3 regions of the Azovibrio sp. genome follow, and region 2 is predicted to be linked to each of the others. Evidence: predicted binding sites of a transcription regulator. Region 2 holds the regulator's gene; each other region holds the start of a gene.
The links. The regulator HrcA, encoded in region 2, represses chaperone genes, less so after heat shock. The targets are predictions, from matches to a motif close to TNTTAGCACTCNNNGNCNNNGAGTGCTAANA.

Region 1 (6,264 bases), on a different contig from region 2:
GCGATCTGGATCGCGCCGGCAAACAAGAGCAGCTTTTCGGTCAGCGTGGTTTTACCCGCGTCCGGGTGGGAGATGATGGCGAAGGTGCGGCGGCGGGCCACTTCCTGGGCAATGGGGGACACGAAAGCTCCTGAGAGCAGCAGGCCAAGTGCCTGATGCGTTGCAACAAAACGCGGAATGATACGGAGCCGGACGTCCCCGGGCAAGCCCAATACGCGCTGCGGGGCAAGCGCCAACCGGCTCCCCACATGACAATGCCCGTCATCTTGCGGATGACGGGCATTGTCGGGGCCGGGGTGCCGCACCGACCGGCAAGGTCGGCACAGGCCCCTTTTGGAACGGCCAGGAGCCGGGATTACATTCCCATGCCCATGCCGCCCATACCTCCCATGCCGCCCATGTCGGGCATGCCGCCGGCCGGCTTGTCTTCGACCAGCTCGGCCACCATGCAGTCGGTGGTCAGCATCAGACCGGCCACGGAGGCAGCGTTCTGCAGGGCGGAACGGGTCACCTTGGTGGGGTCCAGCACGCCCATTTCCACCATGTCACCGTAGATGCCGTTGGCAGCGTTGAAGCCGTAATTGCCGGCATTCTTGACCACTTCGTTCACCACCACGGAAGGCTCGTCACCGGAATTGGCCACGATTTCACGCAGGGGCTGTTCCAGGGCACGCAGCACGATCTTGATCCCGCAGTCCTGGTCATGGTTGTCGCCCTTGAGGCCGGAGATGTTGGCACGGGCACGCAGCAGGGCCACGCCGCCGCCGGGAACGATGCCTTCTTCAACGGCAGCGCGGGTGGCATGCAGGGCGTCCTCGACGCGGGCCTTCTTTTCCTTCATTTCGACTTCGGTGGCAGCGCCCACCTTGATCACGGCCACACCGCCGGCCAGCTTGGCGACACGTTCCTGCAGCTTTTCGCGGTCGTAGTCGCTGGTGGCTTCTTCGATCTGGACACGGATCTGCTTGACACGAGCTTCGATGGCAGCAGCATCGCCGGCGCCGTCGATGATGGTGGTGTTTTCCTTGGCCACTTCGATGCGCTTGGCCTGGCCCAGATCCTTCAGGGTAGCCTTTTCCAGGGTCAGACCGGTCTCTTCGGAGATCACGGTGCCGCCGGTCAGGATGGCGATGTCTTCGAGCATGGCCTTGCGCCGGTCACCGAAGCCGGGAGCCTTGACGGCCACGGTCTTCAGGATGCCGCGAATGTTGTTCACCACCAGGGTAGCCAGGGCTTCGCCTTCTACGTCTTCTGCGATGATGAGCAGCGGGCGGGAGGCCTTGGCAACCTGTTCCAGCACGGGCAGCAGGTCACGGATGCTGGAGATCTTCTTGTCGAACAGCAGCACGAAGGGGTTTTCCAGCAGGGCCTGCTGACGGTCGCCGTTGTTGATGAAGTAGGGAGACAGGTAGCCGCGGTCGAACTGCATGCCTTCCACCACGTCCAGTTCGTTGTCCAGGGACTTGCCGTCTTCAACGGTGATGACGCCTTCCTTGCCGACCTTTTCCATGGCCTGGGCGATGATGTCGCCGATGGAAGAATCAGAGTTGGCGGAGATCGAACCGACCTGGGCGATTTCCTTGTTGGTGGTGCAGGGCTTGGAAATCTTCTTCAGTTCTTCGATGGTGGCGGCGACGGCCTTGTCGATGCCGCGCTTCAGATCCATCGGGTTCATGCCGGCGGCCACATACTTCATGCCTTCGCGGACGATGGCCTGGGCCAGCACGGTGGCAGTGGTGGTGCCGTCACCGGCGATGTCGGAGGTCTTGGAAGCAACTTCCTTGACCATCTGGGCGCCCATGTTGGCGAACTTGTCCTTCAGTTCGATTTCCTTGGCGACGGAAACGCCGTCCTTGGTCACGGTGGGGGCGCCGAAGGAACGCTCCAGCACCACGTTACGGCCCTTGGGGCCCAGGGTTACCTTGACGGCATCGGCCAGGATATTGATGCCTTCAACCATGCGGGAACGGGCGGAATCGCCGAATTTGACTTCTTTAGCAGCCATTTGAATCTCCTATTTCTAACTATGGGATGGGTCGAGGGAAAAGCGCTCAGGCTTCCAGCACGCCCATGACGTCTTCTTCACGCATGACCAGGACTTCCTGGCCGTCGACCTTGACGGTCTGACCGGCGTACTTGCCGAACAGCACCTTGTCGCCCACCTTCAGATCAACCGCAAGGTACTTGCCATTGTCGTCACGCTTGCCGGGCCCCACGGCCAGGACTTCACCTTGATCGGGCTTTTCGCCGGCGGAATCAGGGATGACGATGCCAGAGGCAGTGGTGCGCTCGGCTTCAACGCGCTTGATGATCACACGGTCGTGCAAAGGACGGATTTTCATGGAGCAGACTCCTCTTTCAAAAAAACAGTGACAACAGGAAATTGGCGGGGCAGACCCCGGATGGCGGGAGGCCGTTAGCACTCTTCGCCGGCGAGTGCTAATAATAGGGTCGCCCTCCTCTCATTTCAAGAGCTGCTGCAGAAGATTTTTTTGCCGGCGGCGCCGGATGATCTGGCACCGTCATGAGCACATGATCCTATTGACGAATCACGGCTTAATCTTCATTCTCTTTCAGTTGGACGCCATATGACTTTCCGCCGATATTCTTAACCAGAGACGCCCGCCCCATAAAATGAAGAACAATCAGCCGGTCACCCAACGTGAAGTCGCTTTTCCTGCCGATGCTTACCTGATTTCCCGAACCGATCTCAAAGGCGTCATCACATATGCGAATGACGCCTTTGAGCAGATCAGTGGTTTTTCCCGGGCCGAATTGATCGGCCAGAGCCACAACATCGTGCGCCACCCGGACATGCCCGCCCAGGCCTTTGAAGACCTGTGGAACACGGTCAAGTCGGGCGTGCCCTGGCGGGGACTGGTCAAGAACCGCTGCAAGAACGGTGACCACTACTGGGTGGAGGCCTTCGTGGTGCCGGTCAAGAAAAACGGCCAGATCACCGGCTACATGTCGGTGCGCACACCCGCCAATGCCCAGCAGGTGAAAACCGCCGAGGCCACTTATGCCCAGTTGCGGCAAAGCAAGGCCAAGTTCAGTTCCGCCCGGGGCGGCTGGTTCGGCAAGCTGACCCTCAAGACCCGCCTGTGGACCATGCTGCTCGGCCTGATGCTGATGCTGATCCTGGGCGGCATCATGGGAGTCAAAGGCATTGCCGTAGCCAACCGGGAATTGCAGTCCCTCTACCAGAACGAGCTCGCCCCTTCCAACAAGATCAACCGCATCATGTTCTTGCTGAGCGACAACCGCTCCCAGCTCATGCTCGGCCTGCAGCATGACCCCGGCAACCCGAATGCCCGGCTCCATGACCATCCCCTGGCCCTGCACATCGACAACACCCTGAAGAACCGCCAGGAAATCAATTCCCTGCTGGAGGAGGTCAAGGCCCTCCCCATGAGTCCTGAGCAAAAAGCCTTGCTCGACAAGTTCGGGGAAGCGCGGCAGCGTTTTTCCCGGGAGGGGATAAACCCGGCCCGCGAGCTGCTGCAACAAGGGGATTACCTGAAGGCCAATGAAGTCCTGCTGCTCAACATCAACCCGCTCTACACCCGGATGCAGCAAGACGGCAACGCCCTGATCGACCGCCTGGCCCAGGCCGCCGCCCAGCGCCACACCCAGGCGGAAAAACGCTATGAACTGGTGCTGCAACTGGCGATCGGCGGCACCCTGGCGGCCCTGCTGATCGCCGTCCTCGGTGGCCACCTGCTGATCCAGGCCATCGTCACGCCCATCCGCAAGGCCCTGAGCCACTTCGAAAGCATTGCCGAAGGCAAGCTGACGGAAAATATCGACGTCTCGGGCCGCGACGAAACCGGCATCCTGCTCTGCAACCTGGGGGTCATGCAAGCACACCTGCAGGCCATGCTGGATGAAGTCCGCACGGCTTCCCGGGCCATTGACAGCAAGAGCCAGCTGCTGGAACGCCACATGAGCCAGGTCGCCGAACAGTCGCTGCAACAGCAGGACGCCGTCCAGAGCGTCGCCGCCGCCACCGAGGAATTCAGCCAGTCCGTGGCCGAAGTGGCCAGCAATGCGGGAGAAACCGCCAGCGCCGCCCGCAATTCCCAGGACCTGGTACTGAAAAGCAATGACAAGATCGGCCAGAGCATGACCGCCACCGGCAAGGTGGTCGAATCGGTCCAGGCTTCCAGCCACATCATCAACCAGCTCTCCCACGCCATCCAGAAGATCGGCGACATCACCCGGGTGATCCAGGAAATCGCCAGCCAGACCAACCTCCTCGCCCTCAACGCTGCCATCGAGGCCGCCCGGGCCGGGGAACAGGGCCGGGGCTTCGCCGTGGTGGCCGACGAGGTGAAGAAGCTGGCCGAGCGCACCGCCAGCTCCACCACCGACATTGCCACCATGGTCAGCGAAATCCAGTCGGTGGCCCAGACTGCCGTCGCCAGCATGGAGCAGGCGGCCCAGGAGGTCGGCACTGGAATCGGCATGCTGCATGAGAGCCTCTCCGGCCTGGAGGGCATCACCGGTTCCAGCCAGCAGGTCTCCAGCATGGCCCAGCAGATTTCCGAGGCCGCCCAGCAGCAAAACATCGCCAGCCAGGAAGTCGCCAGCAATATGGAGCACATCACCGACCTGATCGAGCAGAACACCGATTCCGCCCGGCAAGCCAAGATCGCGGCGGATGAGCTGTTGCAGACCGCCCACCAGCTAGATGACGTAGTCGCCCAGTTCCAGCTCTACCGACACCGATGATCCGATCCCTGACCGGGGCCGCCCTGCTGCTCTGGGCCGGTTCCCTGCTGGCCCAGGCCCTGCCGGCCAGCGTCACCCAGGCCCTGGCGGCCGCCCACATTCCCACCACGGCCGTGGCGGTGGTGGTCCAGCCCCTGGACGCGCCCCGCCCCCTGCTCGCCCACAATGCCCAGAAGGCCATGAATCCAGCTTCGGTGATGAAGCTCGTGACCACCTACGCGGCCCTGGAAATCCTCGGCCCCGCCGCCACCTGGCAGACCGGCGCCTGGGCAACCGCCGAACCCGACGCCGAGGGCCGGCTGAGCGGCCACCTCTACCTGAAGGGCAGCGGCGACCCCAAGTTGACCCTGGAAAATTTCACGGCCCTGCTGCGTCAGCTACGGGTGCGTGGCATCCGCCATATCGACGGGGACCTGGTCCTGGACCGCTCCGTTTTCGAGCTTCCCCCCTTCGACCCGGCCGCCTTCGACAATAAGCCCTTGCGCGCCTACAACGTCGGGCCGGATGGCCTGCTGCTGGATTACCGGGCCTTGCGCTTCACCCTGAAGCCCGAAGGGGAGCAGGTACGGTTCTGGAGCGAAACCCCCAGCGCTGGCCTGCAAGTGGAAGGCCGCCTGACCCCGGCCACGGGTCCTTGTGACGGCTGGCGCGACCGCCTGGAGATGCGCCAAAGCCCCGGGCGGCTGGAGATCAGCGGCCCCTACCCGGTGAGCTGCGGTGAGCGCAGCCTGTATCTCTCCCCCCTCGCCGCCGAGCCTCATGCGGAAGGTCTGTTCCGTGCCCTGTGGCAGGAACTGGGGGGAAGCATTCAAGGCCGGGTACGCAGCGGCCGCACGCCGCCCCAGGCACGCCTGCTGGCCAGTCAGGAATCCCCGCCCCTGAGCGAGGTGGTCCGGGACATAAACAAGTGGAGCAACAACGTCATGGCCCGCCAGCTCTTTCTTACGCTGGGCAGCGGCGAGGGGCAGCCATCCACCGTGGCCCGGGCCCGGGAGCGCCTGAACCGCTGGCTCGCCGCCAAAGGACTGGAATTCCCGGAGCTGGTGCTCGAAAACGGCTCGGGACTCTCCCGGGTGGAGCAAATCAGCGCCGCCCATCTCAACCGTCTGCTGCTGGCGGCCTGGCAGAGCCCGGTGATGCCGGAGTTCATGGCCTCCCTGCCCCTGGCCGGCGTGGACGGCACCATGAAGCGCCGCCTCACGGATAGCGCCGCCACCGGCCGGGCCCATATCAAGACAGGCTCTCTTGACAAAGTCAAGGCAATGGCCGGCTATGTGCTGGACGCCCAGGGCCGCCGTCATGCGGTCACCTTCATCATCAATCACCCCCAGGCCGACATGGGCCAGCCCGCGCTGGACGCCCTGTTGCTCTGGGTCAGCCAGAGCCCTTCCGCCCGCTAGCAATTCCTGATCGGCCGCCGGAACAAGGCCGGGTCAAGGCGCAGGAACCGGCATCGGCTTGCGGTCCACCAGGGCCACCCAGCCACGGATCACCCGGTACAGAACCCAGATCCCGGCCACTAACAGCACC
Region 2 (6,264 bases):
CTACGGTTGCCGGCCTGGGCCCGGTCGAGGGATTCCTGGGACTGGTGCTGGACCTGCTCCGCGCTCTGGGCGATGGAGGAAATGCTGCTGACCAGTTGCTCGATGGCGGCAGCGGCCTGGATGGATTTCTCGTCCTGGCGGTGGGAACTGTCGGCGACCCGGGTGGCGCTGCTGGAAAGGTCGTGGGCCTTGGCCGAGACCTGCTGGGCGGCGGTGCTGACCTGGCGTATCAGCTGATTGAAGTTTTCCATCATCTGGTTGAAGACCTGGGCGGTCTGGCCGATTTCGTCCCCGCCTTTGACCTCGAGCCGGCGGGTCAGGTCGCCTTCGCCGCTGGCGATGTCCATCAGGCCACGCTTGAGATCTTCCATGGGCTGGGTGACGAAGTGGTGGGTGAGCCAGTAGATGACGAAAAGGAGCAGCAGGCTGACCAGGAAGGCGGCGCCTGCCATCTTGAGGCGCATGGCCGAGACGGCGGTTTCGACGGAATCCAGAGAGATCCTCATGCTCACGATGCCGAGGGGGGTGCCTTCGGGAACCTGATGGCAGGCGATGCAGTCCTTGCCGAGGTAGTTGTGGCTGGCGGCGGTGGGGTTGATGACGCGCAGGGCGTGGTGGCCGTCCAGGCTTTCCACCGCCACGTAGGGCTTGCCCGTGGCCAGCACCTGCGCTTCGACGGGGTCCAGGGCCCGGGTGGACTTGGTGTCGGGGCCGAAGAGTTTGACGACGGCCTCGCTGCGCGCCACGTGCAGATCCTTGATGATGGAGAGCTGCTTGATCTGGTCGAGAAAGACTTCCCGCTGGCCGACCGTGCCGGTGATCATCATGCCGGTGAGGCCGGCCATGGTCATCTCGTGAATGCTCTGGGCGAAATCCGAGGCTTGATGGATGGCGGTGCTGCGGTTTTCCCTGCTTTCCCAGGTGATCAGCCCCGCCCAGGCGATGACCAGCACCAGCCAGATGGCGGCGGTCAGGCGAATCCAGATCTTCCAGTCACTGATCCGTTTCATCATGTGTCCTCGTCTCCCACGGATATCGATTGCAGCTTGCTCCGCCAGGAGAACCATGCAGGACCAGCTGATTTTCAGACTGCCAAGTCTATCTTCTGTATTGTGCCAGCCTCACCTGTTTCTTGCAAAAATATCCCGGTATTTTGGATTTGGCCCTGAAGTTGGTTGTTTGTGTCCTTGACGGCAAAGGGAGTGGCAACCCGGGCCAGGCTGATGGCGCCGACATTGGCTTCCTGCAAGGTGCTCAGATCGTCCTGCCCCTGGCTGTTCTTGCGCCAGACTTGCAAATCCCGATAGGCGCTGTCGTTCTCGTCGATCCAGCCATTGCGGTCGTCATCCAGGGCAGCGAGTTCCTTGAAACCGTCTCCGGTCAGGGCGCCGAACATTTCCCGGCCATTGTTGATGGCCCCGTCGCCATTGCGGTCGAACACCAGGAAGCCGCTGCCTGACTTCACAAAATTGATGGAATCCTTCTGGCCATCCGCATCCAGGTCAAATTCAAAGCGGGTGTCGGTGAGCTGGGCGGCCTGGCCGCTGAAATTGAGGACCAGAGGATCTTTCACGACGGCATCGCCCAGGCGCAGGCTGATATCGCTTGTTTCGGCGTAACTGCGGGACATGGTCATTTCCAGCTGAAAGGCGATTTCTCGTCCATCCCCGGTTTTGATCAGGCCCCGGGCTGCGAAAGTGGTGCTTTCTGTTTCTGAATAGGATTCATGGCGCTCGTATTCCACCCCAAACCCTGCAGGGCGGTTGGCATTTTCCGGATTGGCCTGTGCGGTTTCTTCTCCTTCCACCTGCAACTCTTCCGGGTTGAACAGGCGTACTTTGCGGCCCGTCAGCATTTCAATGACGGAACGGATCAGGACGAGCTTGGGGTCATTCTCCACTTCACTTTCCTGGCTCTGGACAGCGTTGGCTGTCTCGCTTTCCAGTTGTTGTGCCTGTCTGGCGGCAGGTGAGATGACTACCGGGGGCAGGGCGGCCCGGGGCGGATTTTGTGGTTCCCCTGCAAAACCGGGGCGGCGAGGCCCCACCCACATCTTGACGGACTCCTGAACCTGGTGTTCCTGAGTGGCCATGTGGCTGGATGCCATCTGCAGATTGGCGCTGGCGATTTTCATGGCAGCATCCTCCAAAGGTGATAACTCCATGAGTCTTTAACGGCCTGGTTAAAAAAGACTTGAGGAGCTGCCACGCAGGATCGTGGGGGCGATCTGATTGAAGGCTTAGCTGGAAGCCCCCAGGGCGCGGGCCCGGTTGGCGGTTTCCACCCGCTCGACGGCGGGAGGCGGGGAGAGGGGCCAGCCGGCCAGGTGGCTTTCCACCAAGTCGGTGAGGGCGTGAATCCAGGCCGGTTTTGCGTTGAGCGCGGGGATGTAGTGGTATTCCTTGCCGCCGGCGGCGAGAAAGTCCTGCTGGCCTTCCCTGGCGATTTCTTCCAGGGTCTCCAGGCAGTCGGCCACGAAGCCGGGGCAGATCACGTCCACCCGGCGGACTCCCTGGTGTCCCCACTCGGCCAGGGTTGGCGCGGTGTAGGGCTGCAGCCATTCGGCCTTGCCGAAGCGGGACTGGAAAGAGATCTGGTATTGCTCACGGGACAGGTTCAGGCGTTCGGCCAGCAGGCGTCCGGTTTTCTGGCACTCGCAGTAATAAGGATCGCCCAGGTCCAGGCTGCGCCGGGGCAGGCCGTGGAAGCTGATGAGCAGGCGGGTGCCGTCGTCGGGCCGGCCATGGGCGCGCCAGTGCTGGCGCACACTGTCCTCCAGGGCGCCGAGATAGCCCGGGTGGTCATGGAAGTTGCGGATGGTGCGCAGTTCCGGCTGGTTGCGTGTTTTCTGGAACCAGTCAAACACCATGTCCAGGGCGGTGGCGGTGGTGCTGGCGGCATACTGGGGGTACATGGGCAGCACCAGAATGCGTTGCACATTCCCGGCTTTCATCTTGCCGAGTGTCCGTTCCACATCCGGGGCGCCGTAGCGCATGGCCCAGGCTACCTGGGCCTGGATACCCCGTTCGCCCAGATAGCCCTGCAGCAAGCGGGCCTGCTGTTCGGTGTGGGTGCGCAGCGGGGAGCCCTGCCTGGTCCAGACGGTTGCGTATTTGGCGGCAGATTTTTTCGGGCGGGTGTTGAGGATGATGCCATTCAAGACGGGCCACCAGAGCAGCCGGGGGATTTCCACCACCCGCGGGTCGGAGAGGAACTGCTTCAGGTAGGTCCTGACCGAACGGGGGGTGGGGGCTTCCGGGGTACCCAGGTTGATGAGCAGGATGCCGATGGCGGGCGGCTGGTCGTGGTGATGCGGGGGTTCGGGCAGGAATCTGCTCATGTTCATTTTCCGATTTGGCTGCTCAGGGCACTGGAGAGGAGTTTGGCAGTGATATCCACAATCGGGATGACCCGTTCGTAGGGCATGCGGGTGGGGCCGATGACGCCCAGGGAGCCCACCACCTGGCCGTCTACTTCATAGGGGGCGGTGATGACGCTGCATTCGTCCAGAGGGGCGAGGCCGGATTCGCCGCCGATGAAGATCTGGATGCCTTCGGCCTTGTGGGAGTGTTCCAGCAGCCCCATGAGGCCGGAGCGGTGCTCGAACAGGTCGAACAGTTCCCGCAGCCGCTTCATGTTGGAGGAAAGATCGTCTACGTCCAGCAGATTGCGCTCGCCCGTAATCACGCAGGCCTGGGGATCGGCGGAGAGGGCTTCGTCGCTGGCGGTCAGGGCGGCTTGCATCAATTCCTGCATGTCCTGATGCAGTTGCTTCAACTCGTCACGAATCCGGTGACGGATCTGCTCGAAGTCCAGACCGGCAAAATTCTGGTTCAGGTAATTGGCGGCTTCCACCAGTTCCGACGAGTTGTAGGCCTGCTCGGTAAACAGGATGCGGTTTTGCACGTCCCCGTCGGAGGTGACGAGAATCAGCAGGATGCGTTTTTCCGAAAGGCTGAGAAACTCGATCTGCCGGATTCTCGGGGAACTGCGCCGGGGTGTGGCTACCACGCCGGCAAAGTGGGTGAGCTGCGAGAGCAGCTGGGAGGCATTGGCAATCAGTTGCTGAGGCCGGTCGGGGCGCAGGGATTCGCCGATTTCCATGATCTGCCGCTGTTCCAGGGGGCGCACCGTGAGCAGGTTGTCCACGAACAGGCGATAGCCCCGGGGAGTCGGTACCCGCCCGGCCGAGGTGTGGGGGCTGGATACAAAGCCAGCCTCTTCGAGGTCCGCCATCACATTGCGGATGGTGGCAGGAGAGAGTTCGAGGCTCGAAAATTTTGACAGGGCCCGCGAGCCCACGGGGGCGCCCTCGGCAATGTAATGCTCAATCAGCGTTTTTAGCAGGGAGCGGGAGCGATCATCAAGCATGGCGCGATTGTACGAAAAAAGCAGGGCGGCGGGAGTGCGCCGTTGCAGCGGGTTTTATGCTTAAATCCGTTTCCATGAATTTCCCCTTTCATTCCCTGCATTCACCGCGCACCATCGCCCTGGTCGGCAAATATCAGAGCCGCGAGATGGGCGATGCCCTGATCGAGCTGGCCGAGTTCCTGCACGAGCGGGGCGTCGTGGTGTTCATCGAGCGGGAAACGGCCGAGAACATGAACCGGGAAGCCGCCTTGAATCGCTGGGTGATCTGCGGCTTCAATGACATTGGCGCCCATGCCGATGTGGCCATCGTGCTGGGCGGGGATGGCACCATGCTCAATGCCGCCCGCCGCCTGGCCCGCTACAAGGTGCCCCTGGTGGGGGTGAATCAGGGGCGGCTGGGATTCATGACCGACATCGCCCGATGTGACATGCTGAGCTGCATGGAGGACCTGCTCGATGGGCGCTTCCAGCCCGAAGCGCGCATGTTGCTGGATGCGGAGGTGGTGCGGGGCGGCAAGGAAATCGCCACCAACATGGCCTTGAACGACATCGTGGTGGACAAGGGCGCCATCGGCCGGATGATCGAGTGCGAGCTGTTCATCAACGGCGAATTCATCTACAACCTGCGTTCCGACGGCCTGATCTTTTCCACGCCAACCGGGTCCACTGCCTATTCCCTGTCGGCCAACGGGCCGATCCTGCATCCCACCCTGACCGGCATCGCCCTGGTTCCCCTGTGTCCCCATGCACTCACCAACAGGCCGGTAATCGTGGATGACCGGGTGGAGATTGAACTCATCATCAACCATGCGGACGATCCCCGGGTGCACTTCGATGGCCAGCTCACCCTCAATCTGCAACGGGGCGACGCAATCCGCCTGCGCCGCTCTGATTACTCCATCTGTTTCCTGCATCCCCCCGGATACAGCTATTTCGCCATGCTGCGCCAGAAGCTCCAGTGGAGCGAGCGGCCCAGGGGACATTGATGCTCGTCCATCTTGCCGTTCGTGATTTCGTCATTGTCGATCGCCTGGAACTGGATTTTTCCCAGGGCTTTGGAGCGCTGACCGGGGAGACCGGAGCCGGCAAGTCCATCCTTATCGACGCCCTGGCCCTGACGCTGGGCGAACGGGCCGATCCCGGGGTCGTCCGTTCCGGCAAGGAAAAGGCCGAGGTCTCCGCCACGTTCGATGTCGCCGCCCAGGAAGAGGTGCGGGCCTGGTTGGCCGCCCAGGACCTGGAGTCCGGGGATGAACTGATCCTGCGCCGGGTGGTGGACGCCGGCGGGCGCTCCCGTGCCTATATCAATGGCAGCCCCTGTACTGTGCAGCAATTGCGGGAAGTAGGGGAGTTCCTCGTGGACATCCATGGCCAGCATGCCCACCAGTCCCTGTTGCGGGCCGATGCGCAGCGCGCTTTGCTGGATGCCCATGGGGGGCTGCTCGATCTGGGACGGCAGGTGAGCCAGGCCTGGAAGGAGTGGCGCCAGTTGCAGGGGCTGCTTGAAGCGGCCCGGGCCGGCAGCGAGGCCAGCAGCCGGGAGCGTGAGATGCTGCTGTGGCAGATTCAGGAACTTGAGCAACTGGGTTTCACCGCCCGGGAATGGGGGGAACTGGAAGTCGAACAGCGTCTGCTGGCCCATGGGGCCGGCCTGATGGAAGGGGCTCAGTACGTGCTGGCCGCCCTGGCGGATGGCGAGGGGGCTTGCGAGTCCCTGGTCGCCGGGGTGGTGGACCGCCTCCAGGATATGGCGCAGCTAGACCCGGAATTGAACGAGACGGCGGCCCTATTGCAGTCGGTGCAGGCCGAGCTTTCAGAAGCCGTGACGGCCTTGCGCCGCTATTCCGACCGGGTGGACCTGGACCCGGCCCGGCTGGCGGAGGTGGAGCAGCG
Region 3 (6,264 bases), on a different contig from region 2:
GGTGCAATGTGCGCGTGCAGCATGCGATCGGCACCTCTGCGGCGATTGGTTTTCCCATCGCCCTGGGCGGGGCGGCGGGCTACATCTACAACGGCTGGCGGGTCGAGGGGCTGCCGGAATTCTCCTTGGGTTTCGTCTATTTGCCGGCCCTGGTGGGCCTGGTGGCGGCGAGTGTGCTGACGGCGCCTCTGGGCGCCCGGCTGGCGCATCAATTGCCGGTGAATTCGCTCCGGCGGGTCTTTGCCGGGCTGCTGCTGCTGCTGGCCCTGAAAATGTCATGGGGCTTGCTGGCTTCCTGACTGCCCGAGGGGCCTGCTTGCAGGCATGCCGGCCGGGCTGACGAGACGTGGCCGGACTGCGGCGCGCCGGCCGGGCATTTTGCAGGAGGCTCATTTGAACAATAATTTCTGCACTTCTGGCTGAGCTCTGGTAAATTGCTGTAAGAAATTACAGTAATCATGTGAGGGAAGTCATGACCAAGCTCACCCCCCGTCAGCGGGAAATCATGGAGTTCATCCGCAACACCGTCGAGGTGCTGGGGGCCCCCCCGACGCGGGCGGAGATTTGTCAGGCCTTCGGGTTTTCTTCTCCCAATGCGGCAGAAGATCATCTGAAGGCCTTGGCGAAAAAGGGAGTGATTGTGCTCGAACATGGTTCTGCTCGCGGCATCCGGCTTGTCGAGCAACTGGGGCTGCCGCTGGTGGGTTCGGTGGCCGCGGGCTCACCGCTTCTGGCGGTCGAGAACATTCAGGCGCGCTATGCGCTCGATGCCTCGCTTTTCTCGCCCAAGGCCGATTATCTGCTGCGGGTGAGAGGGTTGTCGATGATGGATGCCGGTATTCTCGATGGCGACCTGCTGGTCGTGCACAAGACGGGTGAAGCCAGAGATGGGCAGATTGTGGTGGCCAGACTGGCTGACGAGGTGACCGTCAAGCGTTTCCGTCGTCATGCCGGCACGATCGAACTCATGGCCGAGAATCCGGACTTTCCCTCCATTCAGGTCAAATCCAGCTCCGATGAGTTTGCCATTGAAGGCATTGCGGTTGGATTGATCCGGGGCGGCTTGCACTGACAGGTGCAAACGATTCCGCCCTTCAATGTTTCGGGCGGCGGACCGCCTTTTCAGACTCAGGATGGCGTGCAGGAGAACTACGATGCGGATGTGTGCAAAACAGTCGGTATTGCTGCTGGTCGATCTCCAGGAGCGCTTGCTGCCGGCGATTCATGATGGACGGTCCGTCGTGGCCCATGTGTCGTGGCTCATGGGCGTCGCTCAGGCCCTGGGGGTGCCGGTACTGGCTTCGGAACAGTATCCCCAAGGCCTGGGCGCCACGCTTTCCACCCTGCGTTCCCAGCTGAAAACCGGGGCGGTGGTGGAGAAGGAACATTTTTCTGCGGTGAGCGGAGGTTTGTTGTGGAAGGCGCCCGGAGGGGAGCGCCATCAGTGGATTGTCACCGGCACTGAAACCCATGTCTGCGTGCAGCAGACCGTGCTGGATTTGCTGGCGGCGGGGCGGCGGGTGTTCGTGGTGGAAGAAGGGGTCGGTTCCCGTCAGGAACGGGACAAACAATTGGCCCTCGAACGGATGCGGAGCCACGGGGCAGATATCGTGTCGCGGGAAATGGTGGCGTTCGAATGGCTGGAGAGGGCGAATACCGATGTTTTTCGTACGGTCCTGAAAACCTTCATCCGTTGATTTCATCCGTTGATTCGCGCGCGGGCGGTGCAATTTTTTGCCTTAACTCGAACTCGATGCGGTCTTGATCGAACGCGTGCTTTTCAATCTGCTTGAAAACGCCGGGAAGTACACCCCGAAGGGCTGCCGCATCGAAATCGGCGCAAAAGTGAATGGACCCAACGTCGATATCTGGGTTGCCGACAATGGTCCCGGCCTGCCCAAGGGAAAAGAGGAAGACATCTTCAAGAAGTTCGAGCGTGGCCAGAAGGAGAGCGCAACGCCCGGAGTGGGCCTCGGGCTGGCGATCTGCCAGGCCATCGTCGAAGCCCATGGCGGCAGGATTCGCGCCGAGAATGGGCCCGAGGGCGGCGCGCGCTTCATCTTCTCCCTGCCGCGCGGCAATCCTCCCTCTCACGACCCTGCGGAACAAGCCGTGTCCGCCGCTGAAGGATGAGGGCGGAGGGGCGGAGGGGCGGAGGGCGGTGCGCAGCGGGATGTCGAGCCGATACTGACGTCAGCACGGCGCGGTGAGCTTCCCGAGAGCAGCGCGGGAAGGGCAAAACGGGCGATTGAGAAAAAATCAATTGCCGTTTCTACTGCCAGCCCTGGGGCCTGTCCGTTAAACTTCCGGCTTTGTCGCTCGGCGACCCATCCTCGAATCACAAAGGAGCCGCACATGGAGAAGCCGCACATGGCCGATACCAAGGAACTGATCATTGAAGACCTGCGCGTGGGCGAAGGTGCCGAGGCCACTGCCGGCCAGCATGTTTGGGTGCATTACACGGGCTGGCTCACCGATGGCAGCAAGTTCGACTCCAGCCTCGACCGCGGCGAACCCTTTGCCTTTCCTCTCGGGGGGCGCCGGGTCATTCAGGGCTGGGACGTGGGCGTGCAGGGCATGAAGGTGGGCGGTCTGCGCAAGCTGACCATTCCTCCCGAAATGGGCTACGGCCGCATGGGGGCCGGTGGCGTGATTCCTCCCAATGCCACCCTGGTGTTTGAAGTGGAACTGCTGGAAATTCAGTGAGCGAAGCGCACAAACCCAAACGGGTCCGGGTAGAGGGGCCGGGCTGCGATGCCGGTTCCCGGTCCCGGCCGGCCTCCCCTGCGCCTCGGCCGCTGGCAGCGCCAAAACCGGTTGCCGCTGCCAGCGGCGAGGCGCCAACCGGGGTGCGCGTTTCCAAACTGCTGGCCGAGCAGGGCCTCTGTTCCCGCCGCGAAGCCGACGCCTACATCGAACGCGGTCTGGTATTCGTCGATGGGGTGCGGGTCACCGAACTGGGAACCCGGGCGGCGCCTGATGCCGTGGTCACCCTGGGGGCCGAAGCCAGGAAGAGCCAGGCCCGCCTCGTCACCATTTTGCTCAACAAGCCGGTGGGCTTCGTTTCCGGTCAGCCGGAACCCGGCTATGAGCCGGCAGTGGTGCTGATCCGCAAGGAAAACCAGTGGCGCGAGGAGGGCGATCCGGAGTTCGACCCCCGGCAGCTGCGCGGCCTGGCCCCCGCCGGCCGGCTGGACATCGATTCCACCGGCCTGCTGGTCATGACTCAGGATGGCCGCATTGCCCGTCAGTTGATCGGCGAGGATTCCGGGGTGGAGAAGGAATACCTGGTGCGGGTGGAGGGGCAGTTGATCCCCGGGGGGCTGGAACTGCTGCGCCACGGGCTTTCCCTGGATGGCAAACCCTTGCGGCCCGCGAAGGTGGAGTGGCAGAACGAGGATCAGCTCCGCTTCGTGCTGCGCGAAGGCAAGAAGCGCCAGATCCGCCGCATGTGCGAACAGGTGGGGCTGCGCGTGGTGGGCCTGAAGCGGGTGCGCCTGGGCCGGGTGCGCCTGGGCGACCTGCCTGCGGGCCGCTGGCGTTACCTGCGCGAGGGTGAAAGCTTCTGAGGCCGGAAAAGCGGCTCAGGCCGTCAGCAGGCCGCGCATCTTCTGCAGGGCCTTCACCTCGATCTGGCGGATGCGCTCGGCAGAAACCTGGAACTCGTCCGCCAGGTCATGCAGGGTGGCGCTCTCGTCCCCGGCCAGCCAACGGGCTTCGATGATGCGGCGGCTGCGGGGGTCCAGGCCATCGAGGGCGCTGCGCAGTCCTTCGTCCTGCAGGCGGGCATATTCCCGAGCTTCGATCACCTGGGTGGGTTCGTAGTGGCTGTCCGTCAGGTAGTCGATCGGGGCGTAGGCATCCTCGTCATCATCGGCGCTGTTTTCCAGGGCCATGTCGCGCCCGGTCATGCGGGTTTCCATCTCCCCGACTTCCTCGACCTTGACGCCCAGTTTCGCGGCAATCTCGGCGGTCTGCCCGGGGGAAAGGCTGTGGCCACCTTCGTAACCGTTCTTGAGACTGCGCAGGTTGAAGAACAGCTTGCGCTGGGCCTTGGTGGTGGCCACCTTCACCATGCGCCAGTTCTTCAGGATGTATTCGTGGATTTCGGCCTTGATCCAGTGAATGGCAAAGGACACCAGGCGCACGCCGCGGTCCGGGTCGAAACGCTTGACGGCCTTCATCAGGCCCACATTGCCTTCCTGGATCAGGTCCGCGTGCGGCAGCCCATAGCCGAGATAACCCCGGGCAATGGAAATCACCAGACGCAAATGGGAAAGTACCAGTTGCCGGGCCGCCTCCAGATCTTGTTCCTCATGAAAGCGACGGGCAAGCTGGATTTCTTCTGCTTCTGACAGCATGGGCACCCGGTTCGCGGCCTGAATGTAGGTCTCGATGCTGCCGACTGTCGAGGGAATGGAAAAAGCCAGGGCTTGGGTCATGGTTCGGTTTCCTCCTTGATGACGGATTATTTTAGCACTCGTTTCATGAGAGTGCTAAAAGGGAGAAAAGGTTCGTTGCGATCCGGAGGTTCGAAATCGATCAAAGCCGCTTCACCTCTGGCCGGATTCTATCTTTTTGCAAGGAACTTGGCGCCCGAATGTGAAAGGCATCGGGAAAGCCATCGGGAAAGGCATCGGGAAAGCAAGCAATCGGAGCGTTACGCGGCAACCGCAGGGCCTGAGCGATTATCCGGCAACTGGGTCGCAAAGCAAGCCCTGAAGCAGGGCAAATCCGCCGCCGGCTTTTACGGCGTCGGCAGGCGCCGGGCTGGGGCTCACTCCATCTGGTGCAGGGCCATGCTCACTGAAAGCTGGGCGCCCAGCCAGCCGAGGCCGGCGCCGATGCCGGCGAGCAGGGCGAAGAACTGGGGGGAGAGGCCCTGGAGCGCGAAGGCGCTGCCGTAAAGGCTGGCCAGTTCGGCGACGGGCGTGGCCAGAGCCCGGATGCCGAGGCTGATGATGAGACCGGCGGCAAGCCCCCCGAGGGCGCCCTGGAGGGCTCCGGAATAGTAGAAGGGGCGGCGGATGAAGGCGTCGGTGGCGCCGATCAGCCGGGCTACCTGGATTTCGTCGGCCTGGGCCAGCACTTGCAGGCGGATGGTGTTGAAGGTGACGGCGGTGAGCCCTGCGGCGAAAATGGCGGCGAGCAGGCTGACGGCCAGTTTGCCGAGCCGGAGGAAGGCGTCGAAACGCTTGATCCAGGCCGAATCCAGTTGCACGTGGGCGACGCCGGGCTGGCTGGCAAAGCTTTCCCGCAGGGCTTCCAGGGTTTCCGGGGAGGCGTCCCGAGGCTCGACGATGAAGGCGTCGGGCAGGGGGTTCCGGGGCAGGCTGGCGACGATCTCGGCCATGCCTTCGGTGGATTTGAGGCGGTTCAGGGCGGTTTCCCGGGGCACGAAATGCCATTGGCCGGGCACCTTGTCTTCCAGGTGCTGTTCCACCCCCTTGACGACATCCGCGCTGGCGCCGGTCTGCATGAAGATGCTGATCTGCTGCACCCCGGCGGCGCTCTTGCCCAGGGTTTTCAGGTTGTCCAGGAAGACGTAGCCGGCGGCGGGCAGCGTCATGGTGATGCCGATCACCAGCAGCGACAGCAGGGTGTTCAGGGGGGCGGCCCAGAGCCGGCGCAGGGCGCGGCGGAAGGCGGCCAGGTGTTGGCGGAGCCAGGTATTCATGGGGCGATCCTGCCGTGATCCAGGGTGATCAGCCGGGGTTTGCGGCCGGATATGTCGTGGGGGGCGTGAGTGGCGATGATGACGGTGACCCGCACCTGGTTGAAGGCCGCAAACAGATCGAACACCTGACGGGCGGAATCCGGGTCCAGGTTGGTGGTGGGTTCATCCGCGAGCAAGATGGTGGGGCGGTTGACCACGGCCCGGGCGATGGCGAGGCGCTGTTGTTCGCCGCCGGAAAGGGCGATGGGGTTGGCCTTTTCCCGCTCCAGCAGGCCCACCTTGTCGAGGGCGGCGCGGGCCCGGCGCTGGGCTTCCCTGGGGGGCAGGCCGATGATTTCCAGGGGCAGCAGCACGTTGTCCAGGGCGCTGCGGTCAAACAGCAGCTTCTGGTCCTGAAAGATCAGGCCCAGGTTGCGGCGCAGGTAAGGCAGGGCGGCCTTGCGCAGGGCGGTCAGGTTCTGGCCGTTGACGATCAGGCTGCCGGAGGTGGGGCGTTCGATGGCGCCGAGCAACTTCAGCAAGGTGGTCTTGCCGGCTCCCGAGTGGCCGGTGATGAAGACCATGTCGCCGCCGGCGATCTCGAAGCC

Region 1: a site for HrcA is predicted at 2,415-2,445, ahead of WBH99_RS09560 (co-chaperone GroES). Genes of this name have one in related genera too.
Region 3: a site for HrcA is predicted at 4,472-4,502, ahead of rpoH (RNA polymerase sigma factor RpoH). Genes of this name have one in related genera too.

The regions. Positions count from the first base shown of each region.
Region 1 covers NZ_JBASOH010000109.1:14,473-20,736, reverse strand. The annotation lists gene WBH99_RS09570 (peptide chain release factor 3) at 1-122, opposite strand, end outside; gene groL (chaperonin GroEL) at 356-2,005, opposite strand; gene WBH99_RS09560 (co-chaperone GroES) at 2,052-2,342, opposite strand; gene WBH99_RS09555 (methyl-accepting chemotaxis protein) at 2,635-4,734, shown strand; gene dacB (D-alanyl-D-alanine carboxypeptidase/D-alanyl-D-alanine endopeptidase) at 4,731-6,134, shown strand; gene WBH99_RS09545 (DUF4870 family protein) at 6,168-6,264, opposite strand, start outside.
Region 2 covers NZ_JBASOH010000134.1:9,352-15,615, forward strand. The annotation lists gene WBH99_RS12975 (methyl-accepting chemotaxis protein) at 1-1,013, opposite strand, end outside; gene WBH99_RS12980 (VCBS repeat-containing protein) at 1,085-2,134, opposite strand; gene hemH (ferrochelatase) at 2,240-3,340, opposite strand; gene hrcA (heat-inducible transcriptional repressor HrcA) at 3,343-4,371, opposite strand; gene WBH99_RS12995 (NAD kinase) at 4,446-5,357, shown strand; gene recN (DNA repair protein RecN) at 5,357-6,264, shown strand, end outside.
Region 3 covers NZ_JBASOH010000120.1:29,904-36,167, forward strand. The annotation lists gene WBH99_RS11420 (sulfite exporter TauE/SafE family protein) at 1-299, shown strand, start outside; gene lexA (transcriptional repressor LexA) at 473-1,072, shown strand; gene WBH99_RS11430 (isochorismatase family protein) at 1,161-1,697, shown strand; gene WBH99_RS11435 (ATP-binding protein) at 1,762-2,133, shown strand; gene WBH99_RS11440 (FKBP-type peptidyl-prolyl cis-trans isomerase) at 2,356-2,706, shown strand; gene WBH99_RS11445 (pseudouridine synthase) at 2,850-3,569, shown strand; gene rpoH (RNA polymerase sigma factor RpoH) at 3,585-4,442, opposite strand; gene ftsX (permease-like cell division protein FtsX) at 4,778-5,677, opposite strand; gene WBH99_RS11460 (cell division ATP-binding protein FtsE) at 5,674-6,264, opposite strand, start outside.